2 regions of the Pseudomonas sp. PvP027 genome follow, and region 1 is predicted to be linked to the other one. Evidence: riboswitches for the same ligand, from Rfam matches in the RefSeq annotation. Region 1 holds a riboswitch; the other holds the start of a gene.

What was found. Region 1 has a riboswitch for cobalamin ahead of cobO (cob(I)yrinic acid a,c-diamide adenosyltransferase). Riboswitches for the same ligand answer to the same signal wherever they lie in the genome.
Region 2: it holds a riboswitch for cobalamin, as region 1 does, so the genes downstream of both, JOE33_RS24730 (CbtB domain-containing protein) here and cobO (cob(I)yrinic acid a,c-diamide adenosyltransferase) in region 1, are expected to answer to the same signal.

The regions. Positions count from the first base shown of each region.
Region 1 is NZ_JAFIBK010000001.1:4,893,284-4,896,684, forward strand. It holds gene JOE33_RS21220 (sorbosone dehydrogenase family protein) at 1-1,042, opposite strand, end outside; cobalamin riboswitch at 1,162-1,376, shown strand; gene cobO (cob(I)yrinic acid a,c-diamide adenosyltransferase) at 1,467-2,078, shown strand; gene JOE33_RS21230 (cobyrinate a,c-diamide synthase) at 2,104-3,399, shown strand; gene bluB (5,6-dimethylbenzimidazole synthase) at 3,396-3,401, shown strand, end outside.
Region 2 is NZ_JAFIBK010000001.1:5,671,506-5,674,906, forward strand. It holds gene cobM (precorrin-4 C(11)-methyltransferase) at 1-687, opposite strand, end outside; gene JOE33_RS24720 (cobalamin biosynthesis protein) at 721-1,170, opposite strand; gene JOE33_RS24725 (CbtA family protein) at 1,148-1,870, opposite strand; gene JOE33_RS24730 (CbtB domain-containing protein) at 1,881-2,063, opposite strand; cobalamin riboswitch at 2,159-2,374, opposite strand; cobalamin riboswitch at 2,433-2,657, shown strand; gene cobW (cobalamin biosynthesis protein CobW) at 2,776-3,401, shown strand, end outside.

The DNA.
Region 1 (3,401 bases):
CGAACACCAGGCCCAGCGAAGCGGTGTGCGGACCGACTGCGTAATCCGGGGCAATCGCCTTGGCGACCAGTGCCGGGTTCTGCGGCTTGACGCGCTCGTCGACGTGCTGGCCGTAGTAGCTGTAAGGCCAGCCATAGAACGCGCCGTCCTGTACCGAGGTCACGTAGTCAGGCACCAGGTCACTGCCGATCTCGTCGCGCTCGTTGACCGCTGTCCACAGCTTGCCGGTCTTCGGTTCCCAATCCATGCCGTTGGGGTTGCGCAGGCCGGAAGCGAAGATCCGGTGGTTGCCGGTCGCCGCGTCCACTTCCCAGATCGCTGCACGACCTTCTTCCTTGTCCATGCCGTTCTCGGCCACGTTGCTGTTGGAACCCACGGTCACGTACAGCTTGCTGCCATCCTTGCTGGCGATGACGTTCTTGGTCCAGTGGTGATTGAGCGTGCCGCCTGGCAAGTCGACTACCTTGGTCGCCTGCGCGCTGATCGAGGTCTGCCCGGATTCATACGGGAAGCTGATCAGGCGGTCGGTGTCGGCGACATACAGCTTGTTGCCCACCAGGGTCATGCCGAACGGCGAATTGAGGTTTTGCAGGAAAACCGTGCGGGTCTCTGCAATACCGTCCTTGTCCACGTCGCGCAGCAAGGTAATGCGGTTGGCGCTGGGCACACCGGCACCGGCGCGGCCCATGACTTTCTCCATCACCCAGCCGCGGATGCCCTTGGAATCATCCGGTTTGGCAGGCGAATTGGTTTCCGCCACCAGCACGTCACCGTTGGGCAGCACATACAGCCAGCGCGGGTGGTCGAGGTTCTCGGCGAATGCAGCCACTTGTGTGCCCGGCGCAGCAACCGGCTTGGCGCCTTTTTCCCAGCCTACGGCGGGTGCGATGTTGACGGTCGGGATCAGCGTCTTGTTGGGCTCCGGCAGCTTGGGCGAGGGGCCTGTTCCATCCGAGACTTGCAGGGTCGACGACTCGCCGCAGGCAGCGAGGCCGCCGGCGACCAGAAGCAACACTGCATAGTGGGGTCTGAGTTTGAACATGATCGATCTCCATAAACAAGGGCGTGGTCCAGTAACTGATAGAGGCGTCGCCAACCCGCTAGGTTCAATCACGTTCCGCGGCGACGGTGTCGATTGACGCTCCCGGCCCAACCCTCTACCCTTCGCGGTTTGTTTCAGGTGCTCTGCAATCCTCGATTGGCAGAGTGAAACAGGGAAGCCGGTGTGGGTCGACAGATCCGATCCCGGCGCTGCCCCCGCAACGGTAAATGAGTCAAGGCTGTGCCTGACGCCACTGTGTTTCGACATGGGAAGGCGCACAGCCGGGGTGACCCGCTCATGAGCCCGGAGACCGGCCTGAATCACTCAATGGCATCACGGAGGGTGATGTTCTGTGCAGGGCGTTGCCGTGCTGTCCAGTGCTGTCCTTCCGTCTGTTGTCGCCTGCCCCGAGCGGAGAACCCAGATGAACGAATCCCCCGAACGCGACGAACGCCATCTGGCGCGCATGCTGCGCAAGAAAGCCGTCATGGACGAGCGTATTGCCAGCTCGCCCAACGAGTGCGGCCTGCTGCTGGTATTGACCGGCAATGGCAAGGGCAAGAGCAGCTCTGCATTCGGCATGCTCGCCCGAGCCATGGGTCACGACATGCAGTGTGGTGTGGTGCAGTTCATCAAGGGCCGTAACAGCACGGGCGAAGAAATGTTTTTCCGCCGTTTCCCCGAGCAGGTGCGCTATCACGTGATGGGCGAGGGCTTCACCTGGGAAACCCAGGATCGCCAGCGCGACATCGCCGCCGCTGAAGCCGCCTGGGCCGTGTCTCGGGAAATGCTTCGCGATCCGGCCATTGGTCTGGTGGTGCTCGACGAACTGAACATCGCCCTGAAACATGGCTACCTCGACCTTGAACAGGTGCTGAGCGACCTGCAGGCCCGTCCGCCGATGCAGCATGTGTTGGTGACTGGCCGCGGTGCCAAACCCGAATTGATCGACCTGGCCGATACCGTTTCCGAGATCGGCGTGGTCAAGCACGCGTTTCAGGCCGGTATTCGTGCGCAGAAAGGTATCGAGCTGTGAACCCTTCATCATTGAGCACATTGCAATGAGAGCCCCGCGTGATTGTCCGGCGGTATTGATCGCTGCGCCTGCCTCCGGGCAAGGCAAAACCACGGTGACCGCTGCACTGGCACGCCTGCACCGCAACCAGGGGCGCAAGGTTCGGGTCTTCAAGTGCGGACCGGACTTTCTCGACCCGATGATTCTCGAGCGGGCCAGTGGCGCGCCGGTCTATCAGCTGGACATGTGGATGGTCGGCGCCGATGAAAGCCGTCGCCTGTTGTGGGAAGCGGCCGGCGAGGCGGACCTGATTCTGATCGAAGGGGTCATGGGCCTGTTCGATGGCACGCCGTCGAGCGCCGACCTGGCCCGGCATTTTGGCGTGCCGGTGCTCGGTGTGATCGACGGCACGGCCATGGCGCAGACGTTTGGCGCACTGGCGCTTGGTCTGGCGCGCTATCAGCCTGATCTGCCGTTTGCCGGCGTGCTGGCCAATCGCGTCGGCACGGTACGCCATGCGCAGTTGCTGGAGAACAGCCTGACCGAAGGCCTGCGCTGGTACGGCGCACTGTCCCGGGAAGTCGGCTTCGAACTGCCCAGCCGTCATCTGGGGCTGGTCCAGGCCAGTGAGCTCAACGATCTGGACGTGCGTCTGGACATGGCCGCTGCGGCGCTGGCCAGTACGTGTGAAGTGGCCTTGCCGCCGGCCGTGACCTTCACGGCGCCCGACCCGGTTCAGGTCGAGCCGCTGCTGCGCGGCGTACGCATTGCCATCGCGCGCGACGAAGCCTTCGCCTTTCTGTATGGCGCGAGCCTGGACCTGCTGAGGAATATGGGCGCCGAGCTGAGTTTCTTCTCGCCGATCCATGATCGCCAGCTGCCCGACGCCGACAGCCTGTACCTGCCAGGTGGCTACCCGGAGCTGCACCACGTTGCGCTGGCCGTCAACGGCACGATGCAGGCTTCGATCAGGGCTCACCATATAGCCGGCAAGCCGATTCTGGCCGAGTGCGGGGGCATGCTCTATTTGCTCGAAGCCTTGACCGATGTCGAGGGCGTGCGCGTCGAACTGGTCGGCTTGCTGTCCGGTGAAGCGGTCATGCAGAAGCGTCTGGCCGCGCTGGCCTTGCAAGCCGTCGAGCTGCCCGAGGGCACGCTGCACGGTCACACCTATCACCATTCGCTGACCAGCACCGAGCTGCAGCCGATTGCCCGTGGCGTCAGCCCCAATGGCGGGCGCGGCGCAGAAGCGGTTTATCGCCTGGGTCGCCTGACCGCGTCCTATGTGCATTTCTATTTTCCTTCCTGCCCCCTGGCGATAGCGGCGCTGTTCAAACCATGACC
Region 2 (3,401 bases), 780 kb from region 1:
GTCGGCAAGCACACGTCCGACCAGAATCAGTGCCGTACGGCGAAAGCCCTTGGCCTGCACCTTTTCCTGAATATCCGCCAGCGTGCCAATGGCCCAGTCCTGATCCGGCCAGCTGGCGCGGTGCACCACGGCAATCGGGCAGTCGGTGCCGTAATGTGGCACGAGCTCTTCAACGATCCGCTGCAGGTTGTTAACCCCCAGATGAATCGCCATGGTTGCCCGATGGCTGGCCAGACTGGCCAGTTCCTCGCCGCTGGGCATTGAGGTCTTGTCGGCATAGCGGGTCAGAATCACGCTCTGCGAAACGTCCGGCAGGGTCAGCTCTACGCCCAACAGTGCAGCGCAGGCAGCGCTTGCGGTCACCCCCGGAATGATTTCGAACGGAATGTCCAGTTCGCGCAGATGGCGGATCTGCTCGCCGATAGCGCCATACAGGCTTGGGTCTCCGGAATGCACGCGCGCCACATCCTGGCCGTGTGCGTGGGCGTCCTTGATCAGATCGATGATCTGCTCCAGATGCAGCTCGGCGCTGTTGGTTACCTGCACGGCCTGATGACCTTCCAGCACGGCGCGGGGCACCAGCGAGCCTGCGTAGATAATGATCGGGCAGCTGCGGATCAGGCGTTGGCCCTTGACGGTGATCAGCTCGGGATCGCCAGGGCCGGCGCCGATGAAATAGACAGTCAATGAATTCTCCGGAGTGAATGAGCGCGGAGGAGATTATCCGCTGTGCGCAGGGCTGATTGCCAAGGCAAATGTGGCCTGCGCGCTTTTCTGCCGTTCGATCAGCAGGGTCGCCGTACCGTCTCCCAGTTGCGCCGCCAGGGCCAGGGCCGAACCCTCGGCGACGCCATGACAGCCAGTGTTCTGGAAGACCTGCGCAGAACGGTGGGTGAGGTGCAGTTCCCACGCTACCAGTTGCGCGGCGTTGAAGCACACCAGTGGCACTGCCAGTTGCCCGGCCAGCTCAAGCAGGCCGGGCTCGGTTTCTTTCAGGTCGATGGACGCGAGTGCGGTCACCTGGCCAATTTCCAGACCAAGTGCCTGCAGGCTCTGCTCGAGCAGGTCGCGCAACAGCGCAGCCGAACAGCCGCGCCGACAGCCCAGCCCGGCCACCAGTGCTGCGCCGGGTTGAGGCGTCGCTGGATCAGGCCTGATGCAGGTCGACATTGTCGTTGTGCACATCGTTTCTGCGGAACAGCCAGGCACTGATCAATCCAAGCGCGACCCAGAACAGCGCGTTGGTGAGCAGCGAGGCAATCATGAACTGCGCTTCCAGCGCCTCGGGGGCCAGGCTTTCGTGGACCAGCGGCTGTGGCGCGCCGAGCACATGCGGGACGAGCAGAATGGCCACACCCAGTGCTTTGAGCAGCCAGTTCTGACCGAACACCAGCAAGGCCAGCCCGGCGGCAGTCGATGCGGCGGCGCCGAGCCACCACAACTGACGCTGACTCAGCTCGGCGGCGGCTGTGCCCGGGAGTTCGGGTGGCAGGCCAAAGGTCGGGGCCAGTACAAACACCGCAAAACCGGCCAGCCCCCACCATGCGCCGTGCACGGTGCGACCTGGCGCGCGCAGGGTGTAGAGCCCGGCAAGCATCAGGGCGAAGCCCACCGCGACCACCAGGTTACCGCCGGTGGTGGACAGCACACGCTGCCAGCCGTTTTCAGGTTCCCAGGCCGCTTCGTCATGGGCATGACTGTGTTCGGCCATCGCGCCGTCCGCGTGCTGATGCAGTTGCTCGGCAGGTGCGTTTTCGTAGGTCTCGGCCTGCTGGATCAGCGGCACCACCCACAGGCTTTGCAGCAGGGTCAGCAGCAGGGCGGCGAGCAGGCCGGTGAAACCTGCGGTGTAGGCGATTCGCTTGAACATTGTGTCGCCCTCAATGGCAAGGAAAGGCAGCGCTGTGACGGGTGTCGTGTGCCGCATTGTGCACGGCCGCAATGTGCGAGAAACCGGCGAAGTACACCAGGCAGGCGCCGAGAAGCGCAGCGCTGATGGCGGCTGTCAGGCGTTGAGTGCGTGTGGAGCTGGGCGCGGCGGCGTGGCTGCTGATGGTCGACATGGCGTTCCCTCTTGATGATTGGCAAGCGGGCCACGCGCAAGAGAACCTGCCGGCAGACGCCGGAGGTTTCAACTGCGCCCGCCCACCGCGGGTTTGTCATTGCAAGCATATCGGGCCGGTCTCCGGGCTCGCGAGGGGCCGCGACGTCAGTGCGTCAAAGCCTGCAAGGTCACCTTCCCATGCCAGCGGCACAGTGGATCAGACCTACTCTCGCTTACCGTTGCGGGGGCAGCACCGGACTTGCTCGACAACACGAGCGCACCGGTTTCCCGTTTCACCCCGTGAGGGGCACCCGAAACAAGGCGCACAGGAGAGCATGGGCGGCGGGGCAGCGTCAATCTGAACGATTGACCTGTCTGCAGTCACTGCGTAGCCTTGCTAGTTCGAGGTTCTCCCTGGGTAAAACATCACCCAGTGGAGCTAAGACGGGAATGCGGTACATGCCGCAGCTGCCCCCGCAACTGTAAACGGTCATGTTCATTGCACAGCCACTGCTGCGGCGGGAAGGCGCAATGAATGCGTGTCGGCACGTTGTTCATTGCCTGCCGCACGCCGCCGTGAGCCAGGAGACCTGCCTCGAACGGGCCACGCATGCCGCGGCCTCCGAGAATTCTCACTACAACCGGGCGGGGTGATCCGGTGGCGATCCGATCCGCGTGTCATGCATGCGGTTCTCGTCCTGTTTGCCCGCCGCATTGCCAAAGGGCACCTGATGAAAACACTGGCCAAGCTTCCCGTCACCATCGTTACCGGCTTCCTCGGCTCGGGCAAGACCACCCTGTTGCGGCACATGCTCGACAACGCCGAAGGGCGGCGCATCGCGGTCATCGTCAATGAGTTCGGCGAGCTGGGCATCGATGGAGAAATCCTCAAGCAGTGCACGATCGGCTGCACCGAAGAAGAAGCCAACGGCCGGGTGTACGAGTTGGCCAACGGCTGCCTGTGCTGCACCGTGCAGGAAGAGTTCTTTCCGGTCATGCGCGAACTGGTCGCGCGCCGTGGTGACCTGGACCATATCCTGATCGAAACCTCGGGGCTGGCACTGCCCAAGCCGCTGGTCCAGGCTTTTCAGTGGCCGGAAATCCGCAACGCCTGCACAGTCGATGCGGTGATCACGGTGGTCGACAGCCCGGCGGTACTGGCCGGTACCTTTGCCGCCTTCCCGGATCAGGTCGATGCGCAGCGCAAGCTCGATCCCAACCTGGACCACGAGTCGCCGCTGCACGAACTGTTTGCCGATCAACTGGCCAGCGCCGATCTGGTGATCCTCAACAAGGCCGACATGATCGACGCCGAAGGTCTGGCGACAGTGCGTGCCGAAGTTGCCGAGGAGCTGCC